One region of the Paenisporosarcina sp. FSL H8-0542 genome, then DNA from elsewhere that is predicted to be linked to it. Evidence: predicted binding sites of a transcription regulator. Region 1 holds the regulator's gene; the other holds the start of a gene.
The links. The regulator CtsR, encoded in region 1, represses protease genes until heat stress. The targets are predictions, from matches to a motif close to ATGGTCAATAAAGGTCAAACA.

Region 2: the regulator CtsR is predicted to act here: its motif matches at 2,484-2,504, upstream of clpP (ATP-dependent Clp endopeptidase proteolytic subunit ClpP).

What each region holds. Positions count from the first base shown of each region.
Region 1 is NZ_CP152050.1:169,083-176,920, forward strand. It holds gene hutU (urocanate hydratase) at 1-232, shown strand, start outside; gene hutI (imidazolonepropionase) at 229-1,482, shown strand; gene MHH33_RS00950 (agmatinase family protein) at 1,483-2,442, shown strand; gene MHH33_RS00955 (YjiH family protein) at 2,444-3,763, shown strand; gene MHH33_RS00960 (CtsR family transcriptional regulator) at 4,217-4,687, shown strand; gene MHH33_RS00965 (UvrB/UvrC motif-containing protein) at 4,700-5,245, shown strand; gene MHH33_RS00970 (protein arginine kinase) at 5,235-6,335, shown strand; gene clpC (ATP-dependent protease ATP-binding subunit ClpC) at 6,325-7,838, shown strand, end outside.
Region 2 is NZ_CP152050.1:947,322-955,159, forward strand. It holds gene whiA (DNA-binding protein WhiA) at 1-780, shown strand, start outside; gene MHH33_RS05070 (HPr family phosphocarrier protein) at 856-1,113, shown strand; gene MHH33_RS05075 (N-acetylmuramoyl-L-alanine amidase) at 1,384-2,172, shown strand; tRNA gene MHH33_RS05080 (tRNA-Arg) at 2,350-2,421, opposite strand; gene clpP (ATP-dependent Clp endopeptidase proteolytic subunit ClpP) at 2,591-3,187, shown strand; gene MHH33_RS05090 (glutaredoxin family protein) at 3,479-3,712, shown strand; gene MHH33_RS05095 (sugar-binding domain-containing protein) at 4,296-5,333, shown strand; gene gap (type I glyceraldehyde-3-phosphate dehydrogenase) at 5,346-6,353, shown strand; gene MHH33_RS05105 (phosphoglycerate kinase) at 6,478-7,665, shown strand; gene tpiA (triose-phosphate isomerase) at 7,678-7,838, shown strand, end outside.

The DNA.
Region 1 (7,838 bases):
ATGGGTATCCGTTCACCATGGCGGCGGTGTAGGCATGGGCTATTCCATTCATGCCGGAATGGTCATTTTAGCGGACGGTACAAAAGAAGCAGAAGTTCGTCTGGAACGTGTATTAACAACTGATCCAGGAATGGGTATCGTCCGTCACGTCGATGCAGGCTATGATTTGGCGATTGAGACTGCGCGTGAAAAAGGCGTCAACATTCCGATGCTAAAGGGGTCTGAAGCATGATTCCGGTTTGGATAAAAAATGCAGCACAACTTGTAACGGTAGCCGGTGAAAACGGCCCCCGAGTTCGGGAAGGAATGTCTGACCTCGGGTTGATCGCAGATGGCAGTGTGTGGATGGAAAATGGAAAAGTAGTGGCGGTGGGCACGACGTCTGAGCTTGAAGCTTTATATGGCACACGTGCCCATGAAGCGGATATTATCGATGCAACAGGGCGTTTGGTGACACCGGGTCTGGTCGATCCGCATACGCACATAGCATATGGAGGAAGCCGCGAACGTGAATTCGAAATGCGTCTCGAAGGTGCAACGTACATGGAAATCATGAATGCTGGTGGCGGTATTCATGCGACAACACGTATGACACGAGATGCGTCAGAAGACGAACTGGTGGAACAAACAACGCGCCGCCTAGACTCGTTCCTTGAGCATGGCGTGACAACCGTGGAAGGCAAAAGTGGCTATGGACTAGATTTGGAAACAGAATTGAAACAACTGAGAGTGATGAAACGATTGAATGAAAGTCATCCGATTGACTTGGTTCCAACGTTTATGGGCGCTCATGCAGTCCCTCAGGAATATAAAGGACAAGAAGACGAGTACATCGATCTTTTGGTAAATGACATGTTGCCGAAAGTTGCGGAAGAAAAATTAGCTGTTTTTAACGATGTTTTTTGTGAAGTCGGAGTATTCACACCAGAACAGTCCGAACGAATTTTAGAAGCAGGCAAAAAACTCGGCTTGATTCCCAAAATTCATGCTGATGAAATTGAGTCTTACGGTGGCGCGGAACTGGCTGCCAAAGTTGGTGCAATTTCAGCGGAACATCTATTGAAAGCATCTGATGAAGGTGTGCGTTTAATGGCTGAAGCAGGCGTCATTGCCTGTCTTTTGCCAGCGACCGCTCTGTATTTACGTGAAGAAGCAGCAAAAGGCCGTGCGATGATTGATGCAGGTGTAGCCGTAGCCATCTCAACAGACTGCAATCCTGGTTCGTCACCAACGACTTCGATGCCCTTGGTCATGAATTTGGCCTGCATCTCTATGCGTCTAACTCCTGCAGAAGCATTGGTTGCCGCAACGATGAACGCTGCGTGTGCCATTGGCATGCAAGAGAAAGTCGGTTCATTGGAAGCGGGCAAACAAGCGGATGTCGTAATGTGGAATGTATCCAATTACCAGGAGCTACAATATCTTTTCGGCGTGAATCACGTTGGTTCGGTGTGGAAAAAAGGCGTGCAGGTGGTGGGTTAAATGAAACATTTACAACCGCCTGAATGGTCGTGGCGCGATACTTCCGGAGATTTCGTACATCAGTGGGTAAAACCTCTTGCTGAACAGTCTCCGGACATGGTGATTTATGGCGCGCCCATTTCCCGTTCTTCAATCAGTGTTTCCGGCGCTTCCTTATATCCAATGGAATTCCGCAAATTGTGGAAAGGGTTCTCCTCGTATAACTTAGATGAAGACTTGGATTTGTCTAGCTACATCGTTCGTGATGCGGGAGATGTCGTTATGCATACGACCGATATTTTAATGTCACATGAACGCATTGAAGACACTACATATGAATTAGTCCGCACATTTGAACAATCAACTACATGTTTAATTGGTGGCGATCATTCTGTAACTGCATGTGCGGTAAGAGGTCTTAAGAAGGCCTACCCAGACGAGCGGATTGGCATTTTACAACTAGATACACATCTAGATGTGCGCGACCCGGCCGATTTGGGACCTGCAAATGGTACACCCATTCGTCAACTGATTGATGGGGGCACTGTCTACGGGGAAGATGTCGTCAATATTGGTCTTCACGGGTACTTCAACGCAGCACCATTGGTGGCTTATGCGAAGGAACACGGTATTCGAATGATTACTTTACGTAAAGCACGTGAGCTAGGGGTGGCTCAGTGCGTCGAAGAACAATTAAAGGAATTAGCACAACGAGTGGACCGTGTTTATGTAACTGTCGATATGGATGTGTTGGACATTGCAGTCGCACCGGGTGTTCCCGCTTCTACACCAGGAGGCATGACGGCGGAAGAGCTATTCCAAAGTTTAGTGCGGATCGGCCAACAGGATGCGGTTCGACATATCGATTTTGTCTGTCTGGATCCAACACGAGATGTACCGACAAGTGCCACGGTCAAAACAGGAGTGTATGCATGGTTGGAATTTATCACGGGGAGAGTTCTATCACAAAGGGGGATTTAATATGCAACAAGTGGGAGAACGTTCAAAAATACGTTCAAGTACGGGAATGTGGAAGTTTTTTGTATACAGTTTTATTGGTGCGTTCATGTTTTTCGTGCCGGTCACAATTGGTGAAAAAAATTCAATCATGCTTGACCACATCGTGTCATGGATTCAAGCAAATGCAACTGGGGTTTTACCATATTACTCATTAGTACTTATTCTAGCTGGTGCATTATACCCGTTTTACTCGGGGACTTGGAAAAAATCGACCGTCAACATGGTGTTTTCATTCTTTAAAATCATAGGTTTAGTCGTTGGGATTATGATTGTTTTTGGATTTGGTCCGGCGTGGTTATTTGCTCCTGATATGGGACCATTCTTGTTCGATAAATTAGTGATTTCCGTAGGTTTATTAGTCCCAATCGGGGCGGTATTTTTAGCATTATTAGTAGGTTATGGATTACTTGAATTTATTGGGGTTCTCATGCAACCGATTATGCGGCCAATTTGGCGAACACCAGGTCGATCTGCAATTGACGCAGTAGCTTCTTTCGTTGGTTCATATTCATTGGGCTTGCTAATAACGAATCGTGTTTATAAAGAAGGGAAATACACAGCACGAGAAGCAGCAATTATTGCAACGGGCTTCTCGACTGTATCTGCTACGTTCATGGTTATCGTTGCGAAAACACTTGGCTTAATGGATATGTGGAATTTGTACTTTTGGGTAACACTAATCGTCACGTTCATCGTGACGGCAATTACAACTCGCATCTGGCCGCTGAATCGTATTAAAGATGATTATTATGAAGGCAGTGTGCCACAACCAGAGGTGAAACCTGAAGGAAGTCGCTTGACAGCCGCTTGGAATGAAGCGCAGGAAACCGTTAAACAATCACCTAGTTTACTTGCGAACATATGGGAGAACTTGCGAGACGGTTTATTAATGGCTATGGCGATTTTACCATCAATTTTATCAATTGGATTACTTGGTTTAGTGTTAGCGGAATTCACGCCGATATTTGACTGGATTGGTTACATCTTCTATCCGTTCACCTACATTTTGCAGCTTCCTGAACCGATGCTAGTCGCAAAAGCAAGTGCACTTGGAATAGCTGAAATGTTCCTACCTGCATTGCTGGTTGTGAAATCGGGGATGATTGTAAAATTCGTAATTGCGGTTGTATCTATATCGTCCATCATTTTCTTCTCTGCAGTTGTTCCTTGCATCGTGGCAACAGAAATTCCGATTTCAATACCGAAATTAATCGTTATCTGGGTTCAACGTGTCATTCTGACTTTAATCATTGTTACGCCGATTGCTTTCATGCTGTTTTAATAGAAGTGCCATCCTTGCATAAAAGGATGGCACTTTTTTGTGTTATAGGAGCGTAGCGGAAATAAAAACCATTAAATCAATGAACTTGTAGAAGTATCTCTAAAAGTTAACAAGGATGTGAGACGTGTTTGAGTGATAATCTTGCTCGTTTAATTGATAAATTTTCACAAACTCAAAGTAGGCCGTGAAATCGTCACACTATCTAAGTATACTAGTCAATAAGATTGATAATATCTGAATATTCTTGCTATAATTTTCACTTAAGAAAATAGCTTTTTATTTTAGAAAAAACGGAACGAAAGCATATGAATTGCACACTTCCTATCTCCCCTTATATAATAAAGTCAAAGTTAGTCAAAGTCAGGTACATGGTGCATCCTATTGGGATGCCCACGTGAAATATAGCCACTAACCTTAATCGCACTCAGAGTTAATTGATCAGGAGGTGATTGCATGCGGAATATATCAGATATTATTGAAGGGTATTTAAAGAAAGTTATCGAATTAGATGAAAAAGGGCATGTTGAGATAAAGCGCAGTGAGATTGCGGAGCAGTTTCAATGTGTGCCTTCACAAATTAATTATGTGATTAATACGCGCTTCACCGCTGACCGTGGTTACCTCGTTGAAAGTAAGCGGGGGGGCGGGGGGTATATTCGAATAGTTCGGGTACGCGCTCATACGAAGGCTGATTTAATTGAAACCATTCTGGCAAGTTTAGAGCGTGGAGCTTCTCAAACGATGACGGAAGATATTATCTTTCGTTTAATCGATGAGAATGTAGTGACGAAGCGTGAGGCGAAAATGATGCTCGCGGCACTCGATCGTACAACCCTCAATACCCCATTGCCGCATCGAGATGAATTGCGTTCACGCATATTGCAAGCGATGCTTATGACATTCAAGTATGAACAGTTAAAGTGAGGCGAGCGCGAGATGATTTGTGAGAATTGTAAACATCGTCCGGCAAAAGTTACCGTGACGCAAATACAAAATGGAGAACAGGTGCAACGACATTATTGTGAGGTCTGCGCAAAAAATTTCCATCCGTTTCATTTGGATTTTCAGCAGGATCCACTTTCGCTACATCAGTTATTGTCCAATTGGTTTGGCGTCCCGGAAAGCAAACAAGTGCAACAAAAACCTCAACCAGAAGCTAAGACATGCAGTTCATGTGGATGGACATTCCGACAGTTTTTAAACCAAGGGAAGTTTGGGTGTGCACATTGTTATGAAAGTTTTCACGAACAATTACCGGATGTCTTCAAAAAATTGCACAACGGCAATGTGAAACATGTGGGAAAAGCGCCAGGTACATTTGGCCAAACACTGCAATTAAAAAAACAAATTGAAGCAATTCGCACGTCCATGCGCACGGCGATTGAGATTGAAAATTTTGAAGAGGCGGCACGACTTCGGGATGAAGCTCGCTCGTTAGAGGAACAGCTGCACAGCGGAGGTGAAAACCGAGATGTCCATTGAACGTTTTCTGAATAATTCCGTTACAAGTTGGATGGCCGGCGAGGGAGAGCATGCAGATATCGTGATGAGCACGAGAATCCGGCTCGCCCGAAATTTAACAGGTTACCGATTTCCACTTTCTTTTACGGAAAATGAAGCGCTGCAAGTAGATCAAGCGATTTCCTCAGTTTTACTTGATGCAGAAGCGGAACTTGAGTCGACCTTTTCGTATATAGATATAAAAGAGCTATCTGCGCTCAATCGGCAAGTGCTGGTTGAAAAGCATTTAATCAGTCCGAAATTGGCTCACTCGGAAATAGCAGGGTCCGTTTTATTATCAGATGATGAAGCGGTCAGTGTGATGGTCAATGAAGAAGATCATATTCGCATACAATGTATTTTCCCGGGAATGCAGTTAAACGAAGCATGGCGTCAGGCAAACCATATAGATGACGTCCTTGAAAAAGAACTGCCCTATGCATTTGATGAACAGTTTGGCTATTTAACGAGTTGTCCGACGAATACGGGCACTGGCCTACGGGCATCGGTGATGATGCATTTACCAGCACTCACTATGACAAAGCAAATGGATCGCATTGTAACAGCGATTACACGTCTCGGGATGGTCGTACGAGGAATCTACGGAGAAGGTAGTGAAGCCCTCGGCAATGTGTATCAAGTATCAAATCAAACAACTCTCGGGAAATCAGAAGAAGATATCTTAACTGATTTGCAAAGCATCACGGAACAAATTATTCAAAAAGAACGTGAAGCAAGAGCGGCTCTCTTACATACGAGACCGAATGTATTGGAAGATCGTCTGTATCGTTCACTTGGTGTTTTGACGTATGCACGGCTTTTAACAACAGAAGAAGCGGGACGCTGTTTATCAGACGTGCGTCTTGGCATCGATCTAGGTTTGATTAAAGGTGTCGATGTTTCAATTTTGAATGAATGCATGGTTTTCATGCAACCAGGTTTTTTACAGAAGTATGCAGATACGTCCCTGCAACCCGAAGAACGCGATGTGTTTCGGGCAAAGTTGTTTAGGGAACGGTTGCAAGTAGACAATAATTTAGACAATGAAGGAGAGGAACCTCATGATGTTTAATCGATTTACACAACGCGCACAAAAAGTACTCCAATTAGCTCAAGAAGAAGCCATTCGTATGAAGCACGAGTCAATTGGTACTGAACATATATTATTAGGATTAATTCGAGAGGGTGGCGGAATTGCTGCCAAAGCAATGGAAGCAATCGAAGTCAGTCCGCAAATGATTGAAGAAGGCATTGAAGAACTGGTAGGAATGGGAACTGGTGACGTAGGTCCAATCGTTCATTACACACCACGTGCGAAGAAAGTCATTGAGTTATCAGTAGACGAATCGCGTAAACTGGGCCATTCATACATCGGCACAGAGCATTTATTGCTGGCATTGATTCGCGAAGGTGAAGGTGTAGCTGCTCGTGTGCTTAACAATTCAGGTGTCAGTTTGAATAAAGCACGTCAACAAGTGCTGCAATTACTAGGGAGCAACGATCATGTTCAAGCGAACAGCGGAAACAATCCTGCTGCGAGCACACCAACGCTTGATAGCTTGGCTCGTGATTTAACACAAATTGCACGCGAAGGAAGCTTGGATCCAGTCATTGGACGTAGCAAAGAAATCACGCGTGTCATTGAAGTGCTATCACGTCGTACGAAAAACAACCCTGTTCTTATTGGGGAACCGGGTGTCGGTAAAACAGCCATCGCTGAAGGTTTGGCACAACAAATTGTGCAAAATGAAGTACCGGAAATTCTGCGTGACAAACGCGTCATGACATTGGATATGGGTACAGTTGTTGCGGGTACAAAATACCGTGGTGAGTTTGAAGATCGCTTGAAAAAAGTGATGGATGAAATTCGCCAAGCGGGTAACGTCATTCTATTTATCGATGAGCTCCACACATTGATTGGTGCCGGTGGTGCAGAAGGCGCTATTGATGCATCAAATATCTTGAAACCGTCACTTGCTCGTGGCGAACTTCAATGTATTGGTGCAACAACGCTTGATGAATACCGTAAATATATTGAAAAAGATGCTGCTTTGGAGCGTCGTTTCCAACCGATTCAAGTGGATGAACCTTCAGTTGAAGAGTCCATTCAAATCATCAAAGGACTTCGTGATCGTTATGAAGCCCATCACCGTGTGAAAATTACGGATGCAGCGATTACTGCAGCGGCTAAAATGTCAGACCGTTACATTTCAGACCGTTTCTTACCGGACAAAGCCATTGATTTAATTGATGAAGCCGGTTCGAAAGTGCGTTTGCGTTCATACACGACACCGCCGAATTTGAAAGAACTGGAAACTCGTTTAGAAGCAATCCGTTCGGAGAAAAACGCGGCTGTTCAAAGCCAGGAGTTTGAAAAAGCAGCATCATTCCGTGATACGGAACAAAAGCTGAAAGAAGAACTCGAAAGCACGAAGAAGTCTTGGAAAGAAGAACAAGGCAGAGCCGAGTCTGAAGTAACTGTGGAAGATATCGCGGCAGTTGTTTCCATGTGGACGGGAATTCCGGTTTCAAAACTGGCACAAACCGAGTCTGAGAAATTATTGAAATTAGAAGA
Region 2 (7,838 bases), 780 kb from region 1:
TTGATGAAAGAATTGTACCCGTACCAAGTAGAACTATTGGTACGAAAAAAGATGCGCTTGAAAAAAAACAATGTATATATTTGTCGGGTGCGAGATGGGTCAAAAGCTTTGCTGGAAGATTTGAAAATCATTACAGAAGACTTTCAGTTCAATCATACAATTTCAGCTGAACTGGTTAAAAAGAATTGTTGCAAGCGGGCGTATTTGCGTGGTGCATTCCTGGCTGGTGGCTCAGTCAATAATCCGGAAACCTCTGCATACCATTTGGAAGTTTATTCGCTATATAAAGACCATAGTGATGCACTTGTTAATTTAATGAATGGCTTTGGATTGAATGCTAAAACAATTGAACGTAAAAAAGGGTTTGTGACCTATTTAAAAGAAGCTGAAAAAATATCGGATTTTTTAAGTATTACCGGAGCTCATCACGCATTATTGAAATTTGAAGATGTCCGCATTGTCCGCGATATGCGAAATAGCGTAAATCGGCTCGTCAATTGTGAAACTGCCAATCTCAATAAAACAATTGGCGCATCCATACGACAAGTGGAAAATATTCGTTATATTGATAATGTCATGGGAATTGATCAATTGCCTGAAAAGCTGAGGGAAGTAGCTAGATTGCGTGTAGAGTACACAGATGTCACGCTGAAAGAACTTGGCGAGATGGTTTCAACAGGTACAATCAGTAAATCAGGCATTAATCACCGATTACGTAAGCTTGATGAAATTGCTGATGGACTTCGCGGTGGAGTTGCGTTCGATAAAGTGAAAAGATAGTTGTGAGAATGACTCATTTCAGCTAACATAAAAAACAATACATGAACGGACAGAGATTTGGGGGGGCATGAACTAATGACGGAAAATCAAGTACAAGTTGAATTGAAATCAGGATTACAGGCAAGACAGGCTGCTCTTTTTGTGCAAGAAGCAAATCGTTACCAAGCAGATGTATATCTGCAAAAAGACGATAAAAAAGTAAATGCAAAAAGTATTATGGGCATAATGAGCCTAGCCATCAGCAAAGGATCATCAGTTACAATCAGTGCTGAAGGATCAGATGAAGAACAGGCGGTTGAAGGACTAATCGCCATGATTCAAAAAGAAAATTAAAATCAAAAACCTTCGACGATCTGTCGAAGGTTTTTTTATGGACAAAATTCATCAAGTTCACAATGTTTCACTTAATAACTATTGCTACTTTTCGATAAATCTAGTAAATGACTCAGTCCCAATAGATTTACGAGAATACTATGGGTTATAGCTACAATACTATTTAATTTTAAATAATAGGGGCATAAAAGCGACGATGACTATTCATGGTTTTTTCGAATGTTATTAAAAAATGGGATAAAAATCTTAATAGGAAAGGGGGAAATAGAAATGATTAAAATAGCATGGTCTGCAGGACATGGATTGACTACTGCAGGGAAACGGTCGCCAAATGATGAAAAAGAATGGACATTCAATAACAAAGTGGTTCTGTCAGGCATGGCACATCTGGATAAATATGAAGGTGTTCTACAAATGCGGGTCGACGATCCCAGCGGAAAAACGGATATACCCTTAGCGTCTCGCACTGATATGGCAAATGCTTGGAAAGCTGATATGTACATCAGCTGTCACCATAATGCTCTTGGAGGGCAATGGGGAAATCATGGAGGAATCGAAACCTACGTAATGGAGCCGGCAAACAATAATCCATCTTCACTCAAACTGGCCAATTCCATTCATCCGAAAGTAGTGAAAGCGATGGGGTTGAGGGATCGCGGTGTGAAATCTGCCAACTTTCATGAATTGCGGGAGACAGTTATGCCAGCAGTACTAGTAGAAGGTGGTTTTATGGATAGTCTCACGGATATCATAAAAATGCGTGATGACAACTATTTGAATGCACACGGTGTAGCAATCGCTCAAGGTATCGCGTGGAGTTTCGGACTGAAAATGAAAGAAGTTATAGATTCTTCAGGAAAGGAGGAAGCGAAGTTTTTCAATACAGGTTCATTATCATTAAATAATGAATTTAAAAATATGTTGACCAAGGCGCGTGAACAAGGCGTAATTGAATCCAATCATTGGGAGAAAAAGGCTGAGGAGGGAAGCTTGACAGAATCTGAAGCGATTGGCTTAACTGCAATTGTGTTAAAACGGTTGTTCTTGGATAAAATATAAAAAATTCACGGTTTTGAATGGGTGAAGATTTTGTAATGAAAGCCACTGATGCAAAAAAGGTTGTTACTCGCAGATTTCCATTCTTTGTGGAAGTTAAAGTAATCCATTGTCTGAATGAATATAAATAAAAAAACCGACCCATACGCCTTCTAACGTTTGGGTCGGTTTACCTTTTGACGCCCTCGGAGGGAATCGAACCCCCATCTCAAGAACCGGAATCTTACGTGTTATCCATTGCACCACGAGGGCAAGTGACTTACCTATTATACAAATAGAAGGCAAACATTTCAACTGTACTTTTTTGTGCATAATATTTGACCTTCCTTGACCAACTTGTATATTATAAAGGAACAACCGAGTACAATAGATGATACTCGGGATGTACGAAAATTATTATAAGCTTGAAGGGGGCATTTCCATGAATTTAATTCCTACAGTTATTGAACAAACAAGCCGCGGAGAGCGCGCTTATGACATCTACTCACGTTTATTAAAAGACCGAGTGATTATGCTTGGAAGCGGCATTGACGATAATGTTGCAAACTCCATCGTGGCACAATTACTTTTCCTAGAAGCTGAAGATCCAGAAAAAGATATTTCTATTTACATCAACAGTCCAGGTGGAAGTATCACGGCGGGTATGGCGATTTTTGACACAATGCATTTCATCAAACCGGACGTGCAAACAATTTGTATCGGGATGGCAGCTTCAATGGGCGCATTCTTGCTTGCGGCTGGAACAAAAGGTAAACGTTATGCTTTACCGAATGCTGAAGTCATGATTCATCAACCACTTGGTGGAGCACAAGGGCAAGCGACTGAAATTGAAATCGCTGCAAAACGTATTTTATTCTTGCGTGAAAAATTAAACGGTATCTTGTCAGAACGTACAGGTCAACCGATTGATGTCATCGCAAAAGATACGGACCGCGATAACTTCATGACAGCTGAGCGTGCAAAAGACTATGGTCTTGTTGATCACATTATTTCTCGCAGTGAATTGAAAAAATCATAATAACCAAAGCTACAGTGACTTTTTAAGTCATTGTAGCTTTTTTGTTTATGGCTATGTTAAAGGATACTGTAACGAAAGAGTGCATTTCCGGATAGCTTAAAAGCACGAGCCGGTAAGGCTAATCAAGGAAGGCAGTAGTGGCGGTGGCGCTGGTCATGGTTTTTAAATGAGGGTACAGCAAGCGGCTTAAGACAGCCACTTGTTTTTTTATGAATTTATGACGTGCAATTGCGAAAAATAGAGTACAATTCTGGATATCAAGATGTTAAAGACGTGAAAGGAAGATGGATAATGAACGTACAATTTTATTCTCGCCCGAACTGTCCTTTGTGTGAAGACGCACGAATGATGCTGCAACTTGTAAAAGAAGATGTTGAATTACATATAGAAGAAATCAATATTGAAGACAATGATGACATCCATGAAAAGTACTTACTCCGCATTCCAGTAATCGAAAGCAACGGAGTGGTCATTCAGGAAGGACGGATTGATTATCCTACGTTATTAGAGGCGTTTACATCGTAAACGTCTCAGGCTGTAGACAAACAAAAAAATGAGAGAATATAACTGTATACTATTGAACAAGAAAATGTTGATTTCCATTGCGGCGGACGCGTTTCGCGGGCACGACTTCAGTCTCCTCGTCACTACGTTCCTGCGGGGTCTTCAGCTCGTGCTATTCCCGCTGAAGTCGCCGCCTCCACTCCAATCAACGGATTTCGCTTCTGTTTGCGTGTCTCTTCATATTATTTTAGTAGTAAGACGGTCGGCTATTTCTGAAGACTCCTGCGGAAAAACGAAATAAGCTAGACCCCACAGGCTCAACTGTCATAGACAGCTGAGCCGAGGAGGCTAGCGTTTCGTCCGTGGAAAGCGAAAGAAATAGCCGACCATAAAATTTTTCGATAGAGTGCAAAAGATAAGAATGCGAATTTTTATACTTTTATATTGATTAATATTCTTTTGTCAACAAGCTGAGGCGTTTACATCGTAAACGTCTTTTTTATTTGCTCTTTTTTTAGAAAAGGAGTATATTAATATTAAGGTGGGACATAAAATAATGTAGTGGGACAAAAAACGTCCAACCACTTTTCAGAAGGAGAATGCAATGAATCAATTACTTGGAGCACAACAAAAATTGTTACCGGAAATGACTGCGCTTCTCCAAAAAAGATATCGTTTATTGATGACCATCCAGCTAACTGCTGGAATTGGTCGCAGAGCCCTCAGTGAAATCGTTCATTCAACCGAACGGGAGACAAGAAGAGAGCTTGACATTTTACGGGCACAAGGATTAATACATGTGCTTGCAAATGGAATGGAAATTACACATGAAGGTAAAGATGTTTTAGATAGCTTGAAAAATTTAGTTCACGAATGGTCTGGATTAAGTGAACTGGAAAAACAACTTGAAAAGAGTTTCAAGTTAAGTCGCGTAATCATCGTACCTGGAGATAGCGAAAAAGAAAGTCAAGCGAAGTCATTGATTGGTCAGGAAGCTGCAAAGCAACTGGAGCAATTATCGAAAGAGCGTGATATTGTAGCTGTAACGGGCGGAAGTACGATTGCTGCCATTACAAATCACTTGTCGGTGCACATCAAACCAAAGAATCTAGTGTTTGTGGCAGCGCGGGGAGGAATCGGGGAAAATGTGGAACTGCAAGCGAATCATATTGCATCTGCATTTGCCGCACAAGCTAGTGGTACTTCCAGAACACTATACTTACCTGATCATTTAAGTGAAGCTGCATATAAGACCATGATAAAAGAGCCTGTCATTAAGGAAATGATGGACTTATATGATCACACGAACATTGTCATTCATGGTATCGGTGATGCAAAAGAAATGGCTAAACGACGCAACTCAAGCCTTGAGGAACTGGATATCATTTCAGGGAAACAGGCTGTGGGAGAAGCGTTTGGATACTATTTCAATGAGCAAGGCAAAGCAGTCCATCGGATTCGGACAGTTGGAATACAATTAAAACAACTGAATCAAGTGAAGCATTTACTAGCAGTAGCTGGTGGAGCATCAAAAGCTTCTGCCATGCTTTCATATTTAAAACATGCACCAAATCAGACCGTATTGATTACGGATGAAGGTGCAGCGAAGAAATTAACTCAACTTATGAGTAATGAAAATTAGGAGGAACTATAAATGACTTTAAAATTAGCGATTAACGGATTTGGACGTATTGGGCGAGTGGTATTCCGCGAGGCATTACAACGTGATGGAGTGGAAGTAGTAGCAATTAACGACTTAACTGATGCAGCGATGTTAGCTCATTTACTGAAATACGATTCAATTCACGGTGTTTTTGATGCTGATGTTTCTTCTGAAGGTGAATACTTAATCGTCAATGGTAAACAAGTACGTGTGTATGCAGAAAAAGACCCATCGGTATTGCCTTGGAAAGACCTTGAAATCGATATCGTAATCGAATCAACAGGAATCTTCCGTGATGAAAAAACTGCAGGCAAACATATCGAAGCGGGTGCGAAAAAAGTTATCGTTTCTTCTCCTGGTAAAGGAAGTATGCCGACATTCGTTATGGGAGTTAACCACGAGTCATATAACGCGGATTCGGATAATGTCGTATCAAATGCTTCATGTACTACAAACAGTTTGGCACCAGTGGCAAAAGTACTTCATGAAAGCTTTGGTATCAAACGTGGGATGATGACAACAATTCATTCTTATACAAATGATCAACGTATTTTAGATTTACCACATGAAGACTACCGTCGCGCACGTGCAGCTGCTGAATCAATGATTCCAACTTCAACAGGTGCTGCAGCTGCAGTATCACTAGTTCTTCCTGAATTAAAAGGCAAATTAGATGGTATGGCTGTTCGCGTACCTACACCAAACGTATCACTTGTTGATTTAGTAGTTGAGCTTGAAAAAGATGTAACGACTGAAGAAGTAAACTCAGCACTTAAAACTGCTTCTGATAATGAACTTAAGGGTTACCTAGAATATAACGAGTTACCATTAGTATCTCGTGACTATAACGGTAACGCTGCTTCATCAACTGTTGATGGATTGTCTACAATGGTTCTTGAGAAAAACATGGTAAAAGTATTGTCTTGGTATGATAACGAAACAGGCTACTCTACTCGTTGTATCGACCTTGCATTACACATGGCTAGCAAAGGTTTATAAGGCGTTTAAGTTCTTGAGCTATAGTAGCGAATATTGTCATTAACCTCTATAATAAAGTAGGGTAAAAGGAACGGAGGTACCCTCCGTTCCTTATTTTTTTAATTTTTGGAGGAGGAGATTCTTCATGAAACAAAAACAGACAATGCAACAGCTCGAATTAGCAGGAAAACGCGTATTTTGCCGGGTGGATTTCAACGTCCCGATGGAAGATGGCAAAATTACTGATGATACACGCATACGTGCAGCACTTCCAACGATTCAACAATTGATGGAAAAGGGTGCGAAAGTAATTTTGGCGAGCCATATGGGCCGTCCAAAAGGAGAAGTCACTGAAGAGTTACGCTTGACTGAAGTCGGTAAACATTTAAGTGAGCTATTACATAAACCTGTTCAAAAACTGGACGAGTCAGTCGGCGCGTCGGTTGAAGAAGCAATTGCCGGAATGGAAGACGAAGACATTGTATTGCTTGAAAATGTCCGTTTCCATAAGGGTGAAGAAAAAAATGATCAACAATTGGCTGAGCAATTCGCGAAGCTTGCAGATGTGTTTGTAAACGATGCTTTTGGAGCTGCGCACCGCGCTCATGCTTCAACAGAAGGTATTGCTAAGCACCTTCCAGCAGTTTCTGGTTTGTTGATGGAAAAAGAATTGGATGTACTAGGTAAAGCATTATCGGAACCCGACCGACCATTTACAGCGATTATTGGTGGGGCAAAAGTAAAAGATAAAATCGGTGTAATTGATCATTTATTGGATAAAGTGGACAACCTTATTATCGGTGGAGGCTTATCTTATACATTTTCTAAAGCACAAGGCAATGATATTGGGAAATCTTTGCTTGAAGAAGACAAAATTGATTTAGCCAAATCATTTATCGATAAAGCGAAAGAAAAAGGCGTGAATTTATTCTTGCCGATAGACGTTGTCGTTGCAAATGAATTTTCAAAAGATGCCGAAACAAAAGTTGTCGCAATCGATTCGATTCCTTCTGATTGGATGGGTCTTGATATCGGACCAAAAACAACGGCTCAATATGCGGATGTTATTGCCAATTCGAAACTGATTATTTGGAATGGACCAATGGGCGTATTTGAAATGGCACCATTTGCGGAAGGCACGAAAGGTGTTGCAAATGCTATGGCCGAAACACAGGGTTATACAGTAATCGGTGGCGGCGATTCAGCCGCAGCTGTTGAAAAATTCGATGTTGCAGAAAAAATGGATCACATTTCGACTGGTGGCGGAGCTTCATTAGAGTTCATGGAAGGTAAAGACTTACCTGGAGTCATAGCTCTGAACGATCAAAACTAAGGAGGAATTCGTATGAGAAAACCCATTATTGCTGGCAACTGGAAAATGTATAAAACGTTATCTGAAGCAAAACAATTTGCAGAAGAAGTAAAAGGGTTGGCTCCGGATTCTGTGAAAGTGGATACGGTTATTTGTGCACCTGCTCTTTTTCTGGAGTCATTGAAACAAATCGT